DNA from 4 places in the Bradyrhizobium sp. CCBAU 11357 genome. Region 3 is predicted to be linked to each of the others. Evidence: riboswitches for the same ligand, from Rfam matches in the RefSeq annotation. Region 3 holds a riboswitch; each other region holds the start of a gene.
The links. Region 3 has a riboswitch for cobalamin ahead of metE (5-methyltetrahydropteroyltriglutamate--homocysteine S-methyltransferase). Riboswitches for the same ligand answer to the same signal wherever they lie in the genome.
Positions count from the first base shown of each region.

Region 1: linked by a shared signal. The riboswitch ahead of XI05_RS38200 (TonB-dependent receptor) and the one ahead of metE (5-methyltetrahydropteroyltriglutamate--homocysteine S-methyltransferase) in region 3 are both predicted to bind cobalamin.
Region 2: linked by a shared signal. The riboswitch ahead of XI05_RS01060 (ribonucleoside-diphosphate reductase subunit alpha) and the one ahead of metE (5-methyltetrahydropteroyltriglutamate--homocysteine S-methyltransferase) in region 3 are both predicted to bind cobalamin.
Region 4: linked by a shared signal. The riboswitch ahead of XI05_RS38180 (energy-coupling factor ABC transporter permease) and the one ahead of metE (5-methyltetrahydropteroyltriglutamate--homocysteine S-methyltransferase) in region 3 are both predicted to bind cobalamin.

Region 1 covers NZ_LBJW01000113.1:518,377-521,582, reverse strand. The annotation lists gene XI05_RS38200 (TonB-dependent receptor) at 1-1,365, opposite strand, end outside; cobalamin riboswitch at 1,482-1,684, opposite strand; gene XI05_RS38195 (histidine phosphatase family protein) at 1,757-2,329, shown strand; gene cobT (nicotinate-nucleotide--dimethylbenzimidazole phosphoribosyltransferase) at 2,322-3,206, opposite strand, start outside.
Region 2 covers NZ_LBJW01000007.1:2,676-5,881, reverse strand. The annotation lists gene XI05_RS01060 (ribonucleoside-diphosphate reductase subunit alpha) at 1-1,200, opposite strand, end outside; cobalamin riboswitch at 1,504-1,717, opposite strand; partial or broken gene XI05_RS01055 (IS6 family transposase) at 1,782-1,978, opposite strand; gene XI05_RS01050 (hypothetical protein) at 2,772-2,906, shown strand.
Region 3 covers NZ_LBJW01000080.1:13,858-17,063, forward strand. The annotation lists cobalamin riboswitch at 883-1,085, shown strand; gene metE (5-methyltetrahydropteroyltriglutamate--homocysteine S-methyltransferase) at 1,187-3,206, shown strand, end outside.
Region 4 covers NZ_LBJW01000113.1:515,047-518,252, reverse strand. The annotation lists gene cobT (nicotinate-nucleotide--dimethylbenzimidazole phosphoribosyltransferase) at 1-44, opposite strand, end outside; gene cobF (precorrin-6A synthase (deacetylating)) at 55-804, opposite strand; gene XI05_RS38180 (energy-coupling factor ABC transporter permease) at 844-1,521, opposite strand; cobalamin riboswitch at 1,559-1,777, opposite strand; gene cobA (uroporphyrinogen-III C-methyltransferase) at 1,823-2,554, opposite strand; gene XI05_RS38170 (cobyrinate a,c-diamide synthase) at 2,551-3,206, opposite strand, start outside.

The DNA.
Region 1 (3,206 bases), on a different contig from region 3:
CGCGCCGGGCCTGACGAAATCGAGATAGCTCGACGACAGCGTCGTGACCAGCCGGTTGTCGAAGCCCGCAATATTTGTGTCCCAGATCAGGTCGGTGATGTTGCCGACCAGCCGCTGGCTATGGGCGACATAGAAGCGCTCGCGATCGACCAGGTTCGTGGTGGAGTTGAATGCCTCGATCTCGTTGTTGAACCAGGTCCGTTCGGCGCCATAGCCATAGGCCTGACTTTTCACCGTGAGGTCAGGCGCGAGCTTCAGCTCGAAGCCGCCGCGCAGCCACACTTCCTGCGCCAGGTTGCGGTTATCGAGAACGTTGTAATTGGTGTTGAAGGTGCGGTCGTCGATGGTGACGGCACCGAGATTGGTACCGTTGTAGTTCGAGACGTAATTGCCGGAGACGATCCCCGTCGTCGCATGCGAACCGCTGAAGGCGACCGGCACCAGCGGCGCGCCCCAATAGGCCTTCGAGCGGTCTTCGCGATACTCGACCGCACCCCAGATCTTGAGGCTGTCGGAGACCCGGTAATTGAGCTGGCCGGACGTGCCGAACGTCTTGACGTTGGTGTCGTCGGCAAAGCCGTTCAGCGTGGAACGGCTGATGTCGAAGCGATAGTCCATCCCTTGCACATTGGTGCTGCCGCCGGAGCCGTAATGGGCCCGGAACGAATTCAGCGAATCCCAGGAGAAATTTGCCTCGTTGCGGATCGCTCCGGTGTGCGGCTGCTTGGTGACGAAGTTGATGGCGCCTCCCGCGGCACCCTCGCCCGAGATCAGCGAGGCAGGTCCTTTGAGGAATTCCACGGCCTCCAGATTGGCGGTGTCGACGATCCGCGAGGTCATGTTCTGCGGACCGATCTTGATGCCGTTGTAGAGCGTGTTGATCTGGCTGTTGGTGAAGCCGCGCATCGAGAAGGCGGAAGGTTCGGCCGGGTTGTCGCCGGAGGTGACGCCGACGGCGCCCTGCGCCACCTCGGACACGGTGCGATAGCCCTGCTCGCGCATGGTTTCGGCCGAGATCACCTCGACGGTCGCGGGCGTCTGCCGCACCGTCAGGCCGAGCCTCGAGGCGCTTTCGGCAACGGCATTGGTGTTGAGCGGCGTTTGCGCCGTCGAATCCGGCATGACGGGTTTTGGCGCTGCCGATACGGCCGCCGGCCTGCGCGCTGCCGCGCGGCGCGCGCTCGCCGCCTCTCCTGCTGCCGGTCTGGCCGGCTTGCGCGCCTGGGCGGGCGACACCTCGACGGGTGGCAGCGGCTCTCGGACCTGCTGCGCCAGAGCGGCAGGCGGATCGAGAACGGCGAAGGACGTGAACGCGGCGGAAACCAGCAGGACGCGGCGCGGTCGTGCGATACGGATGGAAGACACGGTACTAAACCTCGGTATGACGTCAGTGGCACGTCACAGCGAACGAGGTCTCACCTTTTGGCCTTGCAGCCGTCCGATGAAGCCGAATGTCTGTACTCCCCGACCGACATCTTCGCGTGTGACCACGGCTGACGGCAGGTCTCCTGGCTCGCGGGTCGTGACCTCTTCGTCGCCTTCCCGGGACCGAGGACCCAGTGGCTCGTGACGAAGGATTCACCGCTCACAGTTGCGGGGGCAGCCGCGGCATTGGGGACAATTTTCCCCGCACCGCATTCCCTTTTCATTCCCTCTCGGGAAAACCGTCGCGAGCATCTAGGATTACCACCAAGACAGAGTCAATGTGCCAGTTGCGGCGTCGTGGCAACAGCGACAAGCTTCCTTGGAGATGAGCATGGAAGGCGAGACCTTCCTCTGGTTGATACGGCACGCGGTTGTCGCGGGCGTAGCCGGGACGATCCATGCAGCCGATGCGCCGGCCGATCTCGGCGATCGCGCGGCATTGGCGGCTCTCAAGCAGCGCTTGCCCGCGGATGTCGCAAGCTATGCCAGCCCATCGCGGCGCACGGTCGAGACGGCGCGCGCGCTGGGGCTGGAACCGGAGCTGGTCAGCGAATTCCAGGAGCAGGATTTCGGCGATTGGACCGGCCATCGGCATGACGAGCTCGCCGCAACCGGCGGCGAGATCTACGCGCAGTTCTGGCGCGATCCGGCGCGCGGACGACCGCCGAATGGCGAAAGCTTTGCGGATCAGGTCGCCCGCGTCCGGCTCGGCCTGTCGCGGATCGGCCCAGGCTCCGCAGCGCTGGTGGTGCATTCCGGCACCATCCGCGCCGCGCTCTGCATCGCGCTCGATCTCGCACCGGAAGCGGCGTTGCGCTTCGTGATCGATCCGTTGTCGCTGACCCGGATCGACCGGCTCGCCAGCGGCTGGCGCGTCGTCTCCGTCAATCAGCGGATCAGCTAGGCCTGTCAGGCACATTGGCCTGCGCAAAGGTCGCCATGCCGTTGTGAAGTGCGCAGGCCGAGCGCACCAGCGGCAGCGCAATGGCGGCGCCCGATCCCTCGCCGAGCCTGAGATCGAGGCTGATCAGCGGCTGCACGTTCAGCGCGCGCAACACCAGCCGATGTCCTTGCTCCGCCGATTGATGCGAGGGCAACAGGAACGGCAGGCAGGAGGGATTGAGGCGCGCCGCCGCCAGCGCCGCCACCGAGACGATGAAGCCGTCGATCAACACGGGAATGCGGCGTTGCGCGGCCGCGATGATCGCGCCCGAGATCGCCGCGATTTCGAGGCCGCCGACCGCGCACAGGATTGTCTCGACCGAGGCTGCGGCGACGCGATGGCGCGCGATCGCCGCATCGATCACCCGCGCCTTGTGCGCGCGGCCGGCCGCATCGATGCCGGTGCCGCTGCCCGCGATCTCCCCGGCGCTCACACCGAGCAGGCTCGCAGCAATCGCCGCCGATGTCGTGGTGTTGCCGATCCCCATCTCGCCGAAGATCAACAGATCAGGCCGGCTGGCCTCGGCGCGAACCACCGCGCGCTGGCCGGCCGCGAAGGCGAAGGCCAATTCCGCCGGGGTGAGCGCGGCCTCGGCACTGAAATCGCGCGTACCGCTGCGCGGCTTGTCGGTGACTACTCCGGACATCTGCTCCTGGGACAGCGTACCGGCATCGACGACCTCGAGGCTCGAACCCAGCTCGCGCGCCAGCACGGAGATCGCGGCGCCACCGGAGGCAAAATTCGCCATCATCGCGATGGTGACGGCTTGCGGATAGGCCGACACGCCCTGCGCGACGATGCCATGGTCCCCCGCGAAGATGATGATCGGGACCCGCGC
Region 2 (3,206 bases), on a different contig from region 3:
GTGGCTGAAGCGCGCCATCACGCCGCGTTCCAGGGCATCCGGGCACGGGCCACGCTCGCGCGCGAGCGTCACGGATGCCGCGTCGGCCTCGCGGCGGATTTTCCGGAACATGTTCAGATTGAACGACTTGGCCATGACACTTTCCATTGGAATGCCCTTGGCCTGCAGGAAAGAGTGGAAGCCCATGACGCCGAGGCCGACGGAGCGCTCACGCAGGGCAGCGTAGCGGGCACGCTTCATGCCGTCCGGCGCCACCGTGATGAAGTGCGTGAGCACGTTGTCTAGGAAGCGCATGACGTCCTCGATGAAGGTGGGCTCCTCATTCCACTGGTCCCAGGTCTCGAGGTTGAGCGACGACAGGCAGCACACCGCGGTGCGCTCCTCGCCGCGATGATCGATGCCGGTCGACAGGGTAATCTCGCTGCACAGGTTGGAGGTCGAGACCTTGAGGCCGAGCTCGCGCTGGTGCTTGGGGAGCGCACGGCTCACGGTGTCGATGAACAAGAGATAAGGCTCGCCGGTCTGCAGCCGATTCTCAAGGATGCGTTGCCTCAGCTGGCGGGCATCGATCTCGCGGACGACCTCGTTAGTCTTCGGGCTGCGCAGAGCGAATGCGGTGCCGGCGCCCACGGCACACATGAACGCGTCGGTGACGTTGATGCCGTGATGTAGGTTGAGGCTCTTGCGGCTGAAGTCACCAGACGCCTTGCGGATCTCGAGGAACTCCTCGATCTCGGGATGGTGGATATCGAGATAGACCGCCGCCGAGCCGCGCCGCAAGGAGCCCTGGCTGATCGCCAGCGTGAGGCCGTCCGTGACGTGGATGAACGGGATGATGCCCGAGGTGACGCCGCCCCTCGCCTTCTCGCCGATTGAGCGAACATTACCCCAGTAGGTGCCGATGCCGCCGCCATTGGAAGCAAGCCAGACGTTCTCGTTCCAGGTGCCGACGATGCCTTCGAGCGAGTCCGACACTGAGTTAAGGAAGCAGGAGATCGGCAGGCCGCGCGTGGTCCCGCCGTTGGAGAGCACCGGTGTGGCCGGCATGAACCACAGCCGAGACATCGCATCATAGAGACGTTGGGCATGCGCTACATCGTCCGCGAAAGCGCAAGACACCCGCACGAACATGTCCTGGTAAGTTTCGCCGGCGAGCAGATAACGGTTGGTCAGCGTCAGCTTGCCGAATGATGTCAACAAGTCGTCGCGAGACGGATCGAGCGTGAGGTCGGCCGGCTTTGGCGATGGCGCGAGGGGCCACGGCAGCGGAGCCGGCGATGGCGAAAGGGGCACCAGACACGGCTCAGGCGCGGCAGGCTTCGCCTGCGCTAGGCGCGGCCGCACACTCGGTGACGCGACGAGATGACCATGCTGATCGAAATCGTAAGACGGCGACATCGGCAACCCCGCGATGTTTGAGGCTGGGGGCCGTGCGGACGACTTGCGAGGAGATCGGACAAATATCACCAGCTGCAAGCGACCCACCGGGGCACCCCGCCCGAGGACTTTCGTTCAGTCGCGGCAGGTCTCCTGGCTCGCGGGTCGCTGGGGCTGTCGGCCTTCCCAGCGCTGTCGCGCCAGTGACCATGATGACAACCGCTCGCCGCTTACAGTTGCGGGGGCAGCCTCGGAATAGCCGTTGCCGGCGCACCGGGTTCCCTCTTAGCTTCCATCCTACGAGATGCGGGAATGGAAGACCGTGACGGGCTACATATAGGCGCCACTCGCGGAGATTCGTCAAGGCGGCGCCGTCAAGTTAACGAATTGGAGCAGCCCCGAGGTCAAGGTTCGGCGAGCGTTGTCGTGGAGATCTCGCGCCAAGTCGCAAAGGCTCGCTCGCGCGAAACACGACGGAAGTCGGCAGTGACGGCTCCGAGAGAGAGGATGTGGAAAAGGTTCGTGACCTGATCATGAACTGACAGAAAAATTGAGCCTGACGGGACGATTTGAAACGCTTCATGATCCGATCGCGTCGCCTGTTACCCTTGCGGCGTTCGTGGTCTGGACTATCCCTTCACCCGGCGATGTCCGCTGTAGGTGCTTCCCGTCGAGTCTCCACCCCTCCCCTGGCAGGGGCTTGGCTCGGGGAATCACTTTCCAACTGAAAGTGCCTTATGTGATGGGCTACGCGACCGTGGGGCTCGCAGGCGGCGTGGTCGCGCGCTTTGTTACGATTCCAAAAGCTGCTTGGCTTGCCTCCATGAACATCGGAAGGACGAGAAACATATATCCAAACCGCGTCTCGATAATACCGGAATGGTCACGCCGTTAGGGTGCAATGCGCCTACATTCACCGGAGGAGGCTTTGATCTGCAAGAAGTCTCGCTTGAAGTCGTCCGCAGTGCGGTCGGATTGCTCTCAGAAGGGAAGTAGGACCCCGGCACCTGGCAAGTGTCTATCCTGACACTGCAAGGCCAAAACAGAGCACGTGTACTGCCACGCTGGGAGCGTTTGATTGCCCCCACATCGACGCTGTTGGGCCGGGGAATGAACGTCTTGCTTTCTTCGCACGTGATGCGGGCAATGTGCAAATTTGCTTGCGAATTTGTCCCCCCTTGAGAATGGCGGAGTTCTTCTCGGCTGGGCGCGTGGGGAAAGACCGGGTGGTAGTCGACCTTCGCGGTCCCGGCCCGCACGCCCTTCACGGGCGACACTGTTTCGTGCCTGATCACGCTTGGCAGGTCGCAGAGATACGGCGGGCTTTTCAGGATAGCACGGGTGACGTTGATTACCTCGGCGATCGGCACTCGCATCCCGGTGGCGCCGCGGCAATGAGCGATCTGGGCTCGGCTACGCTGCGGCGCATTGCCCGCCGCGTGAAGGAGCCGCTCATGCTGATCGTGGCAGGCAGCGAGATCAATCAAGACTGGTCGGCGCGTTGTTGGAAAGGGCGCATTGATGGGTGATTTCTGAGGCGCCGCTTGGAGGCACAACCACAGGAGCTAAAATTGTTCGATCCGCCACACGATTGGGCGACCGTCCGTCACGCTGTATGAGCCGACGCTTACTTGGCGTGTAAGTCGCTCGGATGAATTGGACCAGTTCGGAACATCAAGGGCGAGCCCAATGCCTACCAGCCGAAGGAGTTGATGCCCTGAAGCGCGGTCGCTAGGGCAGAGTGTATTTTCGAGGTATCAAGGCCGAACATGGGTGATGTGCGGATTCGTAATGGAAAAGCCGCGGCAACGCGGCTCGGATCAAGTCAT
Region 3 (3,206 bases):
ATGAGCGAGCGCGAGAAGTTTACGGAGACGCGACGGGGCACCCGCGGCTGTCCCGCGGGCAGGCGCTCCCCTCCATGTCACGCGCCGCTAACTTCCCTAGCCGGCGACAGCGTCAATTGGCTGAGCTGGACATCCTCAGCAGAAGAGACTGGGCATGTCGAGGGGCTTGCATTCTTCGTGCCAGGCAGCAGGCGGAGATTTGCACGGGTTTTATGTCCCTCTTGTCGACTTTCCGACCTGCGCACCTTTCGATGTTTCCATTCAGTGTATCGGCCGCAGTTTGTGCATCCTTGTCCCGCACAAGATTGTGCATCCTTGTCCCGCACAAGATAGTGTGCGGAAGAGGTGAACGCCTCAATGCCAAGTGCCTGATGAGAATCTGGAGTGCGTTTGCCGTCATTGAACGGTGTGGTTCGCTATAGTTGCCGTCGGCGTTCGGCCTACATGATGACTGGCGATACGAAGCCGACTTAATCGACGAACTTTGACGCCTGGCTGGCACGAAAATCAACCTGCTCGCCGCGCATGTTGCCAGATTGCACCGGCTGCCTTGACGTGTTCAATGGGAATCCTTTAGTCGAGAAAATAGCTGGCCAGTGGATGTGCTGGGCGAACCGCTGGAAATCGGAAGCCGCATCGAATGCATTCTGCTCGAAACGGCGGTAATCGCCGCCCCGCGGGCTGGTTTTGTCCCTTTCATTGATGGGGCGGGCGGCGTCGCCTCAAGGCAGCTCCGCGTCGCACTCCGACATCTGACAAGGACATCTCTGATTGCGACAGTTCTGTTTAGAGAATCATAGAGATGCACGGTCATTCGCCTAGTAGATGTCGCAGATTAGCGTGGCACATAATCTGAGAGGTTGACCGAAGAATTCTCCTGCCGATAATCCAAGTCGTCGAGGTTCTCCGAATCCCACTTGATCCGGAGCTAAGAGGGAAGCCGGTCCAAATGCCGGCGCTGCCCCCGCAACTGTGAGCGGCGAGCTACTGTCCAACGATGTCACTGAAGCCCGCACGGCTTCCGGAAGGCCGGACAGCAGCGATGACCAGCGAGCCAGGAGACCTGCCCCGACGATAGATTGGTCCACGGGCGGGGTGTCTCGGTGGTGCGCCAAGCAGCCGTCGCCCGCGCGACTTCCTCTGCCTGCGTCCGCCTTGGCCTCTGTCCCCAACAGGGGTTAACACTATGTCTCTTCTCTCTCTTCCGGTTGCTACGCTCGGTACGCCACGCATCGGTCCAAGGCGTGAGCTCAAATTCGCTCTTGAAAGCTACTGGGCCGGAAAGATCAGCGAACAGCAATTGCTCGAGGACGCATCCGGCCTGCGCGCAGCGAACTGGGCTCGTCAGAAGTCTCTCGGCGTCACGGTCATTCCGTCGAATGACTTCTCGCTGTATGATCAGGTGCTCGATACAAGTGTCATGGTTGGCGCTATCCCGGAGATCTACGCCTCGAAAGGAGAATCCGTTTCCCTCAAGACGTACTTCGCCATGGCTCGCGGATCACAATGCGACGATCAGGATGCGAATTGCGGTCTGGGCCCGCGGGGGTCTGGCGCACCCGCGCAGGAAATGACTAAGTGGTTTGATACCAACTACCACTACATGGTTCCCGAGTTCTACAAGGGACAGGCGTTCAGACTTTGCTCTCGCAAGCCCATTGAAGAGTATGTGGAAGCAAAGGCTCTAGGCTTTCAAACCCGCCCTGTCCTGATCGGGCCCGTCACATTCCTAAAGCTCGGTAAGAGTGCCGATAGCGCGTTCCAGCCCCTCTCGCTACTGGATGATTTGATACCGGTCTATATCGAGGTTCTGCATGAATTGGCCGAACGAGGGGCAAGTTGGGTTCAGTTTGACGAGCCCTGCCTGGTCCTTGATCTGGACGAAGCGGTGCGAAAATCATTGCTACATGCCTATAACCGGTTCGCAAAAGAGGGACCGGCTATCAAGATCATGGTTGCCAGCTATTTCGGCGAGCCAGGCGACAATCTGGATACCGCATTGAGCCTCCCGGTTTCCGGTCTGCACTTTGATCTGGTTCGAGCGCCAGAGTTGTTGGATAAAATCGTCGCTGTCGGCCGAAGTGATCTCGTCATGTCGCTCGGTGTCATCGACGGCCGGAATGTATGGCGGTCGGACTTGTGGTCGCTCCGTCAGCGGCTGGAGCCCGCGATTGCGAAGCTCGGCAAGCACCGTGTACAGCTCGCTCCATCCTGCTCGCTGCTTCACGTGCCGGTCGATGTTGAACTCGAGACCGGGCTCTCGTCCGACGTCAGGAGCTGGCTTGCTTTCTCTGTTCAGAAGATGCGTGAGCTTGCGATCCTGGCGCGAGCACTCGCTGGCGACCAGAATGTTGGGCTACCTCTCGCCGATTCGGAATGCGCTGCGACTGCCCGCCGGACTTCGCCGAAGATCCATGATGCCAATCTCGCTACCCGGATGAGGGCAATCGACCAGACGATGCGCCAGCGCGCAAGCCCATTCGCCCGTCGTTCCGAGATCCAAAGGGCACGCTTTGGACTACCAGCTTTTCCCACCACGACAATCGGATCGTTTCCGCAGACCGCAGACGTTCGAAATGCTCGTGCGGCGCATGCGCTAGGCGCGATGAGCGACGAACAATACGAGAGGTTCATCAAGGAGGAGATAGCCCGCGCCGTACATTGGCAGGAGGACATCGGTCTTGACGTCCTCGTGCACGGCGAATTTGAGCGCAATGACATGGTGCAGTACTTTGGCGAGCAACTCGGCGGCTTCCTATTTATCAGGAAGGGATGGGTACAGTCTTATGGTTCGCGCTGCGTCAGGCCCCCGATCCTGTTTGGCGATGTAGTGCGGTCGAAGCCGATCACCGTGGACTGGTGGCGCTATGCGCAATCACTAACTAGCAAGCCAATGAAGGCGATGTTGACCGGACCGGTGACCATCCTGAACTGGTCGTTTGTTCGCGATGATATTCCTAGAAGCGAGGTCTGCCGTCAGCTTGCGCTCGCGATCCGCGACGAAGTCCGCGATCTCGAGAATGCCGGTGCGGCCATGATCCAGATCGACGAAGCGGCACTCCGGGAAGGATTGCCATTGCGCCGATCGGAGTGGAAGGCATATCTCGATTGGGCGGGAGATTGCTTCCGCATTTGCTCATCGGGCGTTGCCGATCAAACGCAAATCCATACACATATGTGCTACTCAGAATTTAACGACATCATCG
Region 4 (3,206 bases), on a different contig from region 3:
GCGGAGATTTCGGGGCAGTTCTGGGTGACCCATTCGGGAAGCATGCTGCCTCGCTCAACGCCTGCGTTTGAGAATGTAGCTGTCCATGATCCAGCCGTGCCGCTCGCGTGCGTCCTGCCGCGCGGCGGCAATGCGTGCGCCCATTTCGGCCAGGGTGCCGGACATGAGGATCTGATCGGACATGCCGAGATAGGCACCCCACCAGATGTGAAGCCCAGCCGGATCGAGCGACTGGAACGCCGTGCCGCCGTCGAGCATCACCACGACTGTATCGACACCCGCCGGCCAGCCGCCTTCGCGCAAGCGCCGCCCCGTCGTGACCAGGAACGGCTCGCCGATGTCGTTGAGCGGCAGCGCATGCGCCGCGCACAGCGCCTGGATCGTGGTGATGCCCGGCACGACTTCGATTGTCGGCAACGGATTCAATCGCCGCGCAATGCGCAGCGAGGAATCGTAGAGCGACGGGTCGCCCCAGATCAGCAGCGCGACCTTGCCGTCACCGCCGAGATGGCTTGCAATGGTCCGCGACCACGTGGCGGCAACGGCATCGTGCCAATCGTCGACGCCCTTGCGATAGTCGGCCTCGGTCGCGTCGCGCACGGGAAGATCGAATTCGGCGATCCGCGTCGCTTTGTTGGTGAGCACGTCAGTGCAGATCGTCCGCCTGAGATCGGCGAGATCGGATTTTGCGCTTCCCTTGCGCGGGATCAGGACGAGATCGGCCGCGTTGATGGCGGCAATCGCGGCGCGCGTGAGCTGCTCGGGATCGCCGCAACCGATGCCTATCAGGGAGAGCGTGAGCATCGGGTGTGTGGGGCGGCCATGACGGCCGCCCCTTGTCTCTTAAGCCGCGTTGTGCAGGCGAGGCGTGACGAAGCCAGGCGCGGTGACACCACGCAGCGACTTCGCCAGCGCCAGCACGGCAAGATCGGCCAGCGGCTCGATCACGATGACCAGTGCGTAGGACGCCGCGAAGGTCGCGATGCTGGCGAGGTTGCTCATGGCGAAACCGGAACCATAAAGCGCCCAGAACGCCACCCACGCGATCACGCCGGCCTGGTAGGTCGTCGAAAGCGCCAGCGCCTGCCGATACTTCAAATCAACATAGGCGCTGTTGCGCGAAATGATCCGGGCAGCGATTGCCTGGATCGCGAACAGTGGCACCAGCAGCGTCGTGACGTTCATGCCATATTGCGGGATGTCAGCGGGCTCGAAGAAAACGCCCTGGAGCAGCAGGCCGAGCGCAAGGCCGAAGGCCGCGGGAGCCGCGCCGAACAGCAGGAACAGGGTCGAGCCGAGAATGAAGTGCACCTCGGAAACGCCGACCGGGAAGTGCGGCAGGATCTCGAAGAACACGAACACGAGGGCCGTCGTGGCCAGCGTCCGCGCGGCGAACGACACGACGCCCTGCTCGCGCACGGTCTCGACCGCAAGCTTCAAGGCAACGCCGCCTGCGGCGATTCCGGTTGCGTAACTCAACACGAGCTTGGCGCCCGTCACGACGCCGGGTTCGATATGCATGGCTCAATTCCTTCCTGCCGTCACACCCGACGGCCTTGGCCTCAAAACATGCACGGCCGGTCTCCTGGCTCGCGGTTCACTGGGTTCTCCGGCCTTCCCGGACCTTGCGGACCAGTGGCGGTTCGGAGCCCCTCACCGCTTACAGTCGCGGGGGCGGCTGGGGTTTTGGGCGCCGCAACTGGGTCCGCCCATCCCCATTCCCGATTATGCTCCGGCGCTTTGCGCCGCGTCGAGCACCATGCCGCTCTTGTGTGCCCCTTTCGCATTGCGGGCGTCAAGGGGCGAACCGCTGCCGGAGCCGTCATGCCGGATATTCTCCCGCCAGCGCGCCGAACAGGATCACGGCGGCGGTGGAAGCGGCACCGCCGCGGCCAAGCTGCTCGGCAAGCTCGGCAATCGTGGTACGGACCAGCCGTTCGTCGGGACGCCCGAGAGATTCGGCGAACAGCGCCGGGGTGCTGGGGGCGAGACCGTGCGCGATCAATTTTGCGGCAAGCGCCGGAAAGGTGCGCCGGCCCATATAGACGACGGTCGTGGCCTCGGGATCAGCCAGCGCCGCCCAATTCAAATTCGGCGGCAGCTCGCCTGTGACGTCGGCCCCGGTGATGAACTGCACCCGGCGGGAGGTATGCCGGCGGGTCAAGGGAATGCCGGCCTGGGCGGCGGCGACACAGGCGGATGTGACGCCGGGAACGATCTCGTAGCCGATGCCGGCCTCGCGCAGCGTTTCCAGCTCCTCCTCGAGCCGACCGAAAATGCCGGCATCGCCGGACTTGAGGCGCACCACGCGCGCGCCGGTTGCGGCGTAGTCGACCAGGAGACGGTTGACGTGGTGCTGCTTGGTCGAAGGACGCCCGGCCCGCTTCCCCACCGCGACGAGATTGGCACCGGGCCGGGCAAGATCGAGGATCGCGCCGGAGGCAAGATCGTCGTAGAGCACGACATCGGCCTCGCGCAGCCGCGCGGCACCCTTCACCGTGAGGAACTCGGGATCGCCGGGACCGGCGGACACGAAAGAGACGAAGCCGCTCACCGGTCCTCCGCGATCAGATGGAAGAACGTGCCGGTGGCATGGCCACGGCGCGAGCCGGTCTCTGCAATGACTGTGCCGGTGGCGTCGTGCACGACCGCGAGCGGCGTATCGGGCTGGGTGAGGATGGTCGAATAGTGGAACTCGTGGCCGCGCAGGCGCGCACCCGGCCGATGCCCCGGCATCGGCGCGGCGAGTTCGGCCAGACGATAGCCGAGATGCATGCGGCGCTTGGCAAAGCTGGTCTCCAGGCCGAGCAGCCCCGTCATCTCATGGCTGATACCGTCGGCGTCGGTGAGGCCTGCGCCCAGCACCATATAGCCTCCGCATTCGCCATGCACGGGCCGTGTCTCGGCGAAAGCGCGCAAGGAGCTGCGAAAGCGCGCATTGGCCGCGATCTTTCCGGCATGCAGCTCGGGATAGCCGCCCGGCAGCCAGCACACGTCGGCGCTCGCATCGGGCGCTTCGTCGGCCAGCGGCGAGAACGGCACGATCTCGGCGCCCGCCGCGCGCCAGGCTTCCAGCATGTGCGGATAGACGAAGGAGAATGCCGCATCGCGGGCCAGCGCGATGCGCTGGCCGGGCGGCGTTACGCTCATGTCGTTCGCCGCAGCTTGCGGCGACCATTTGCCCGCCGAGTTGAGCACCGCATCGA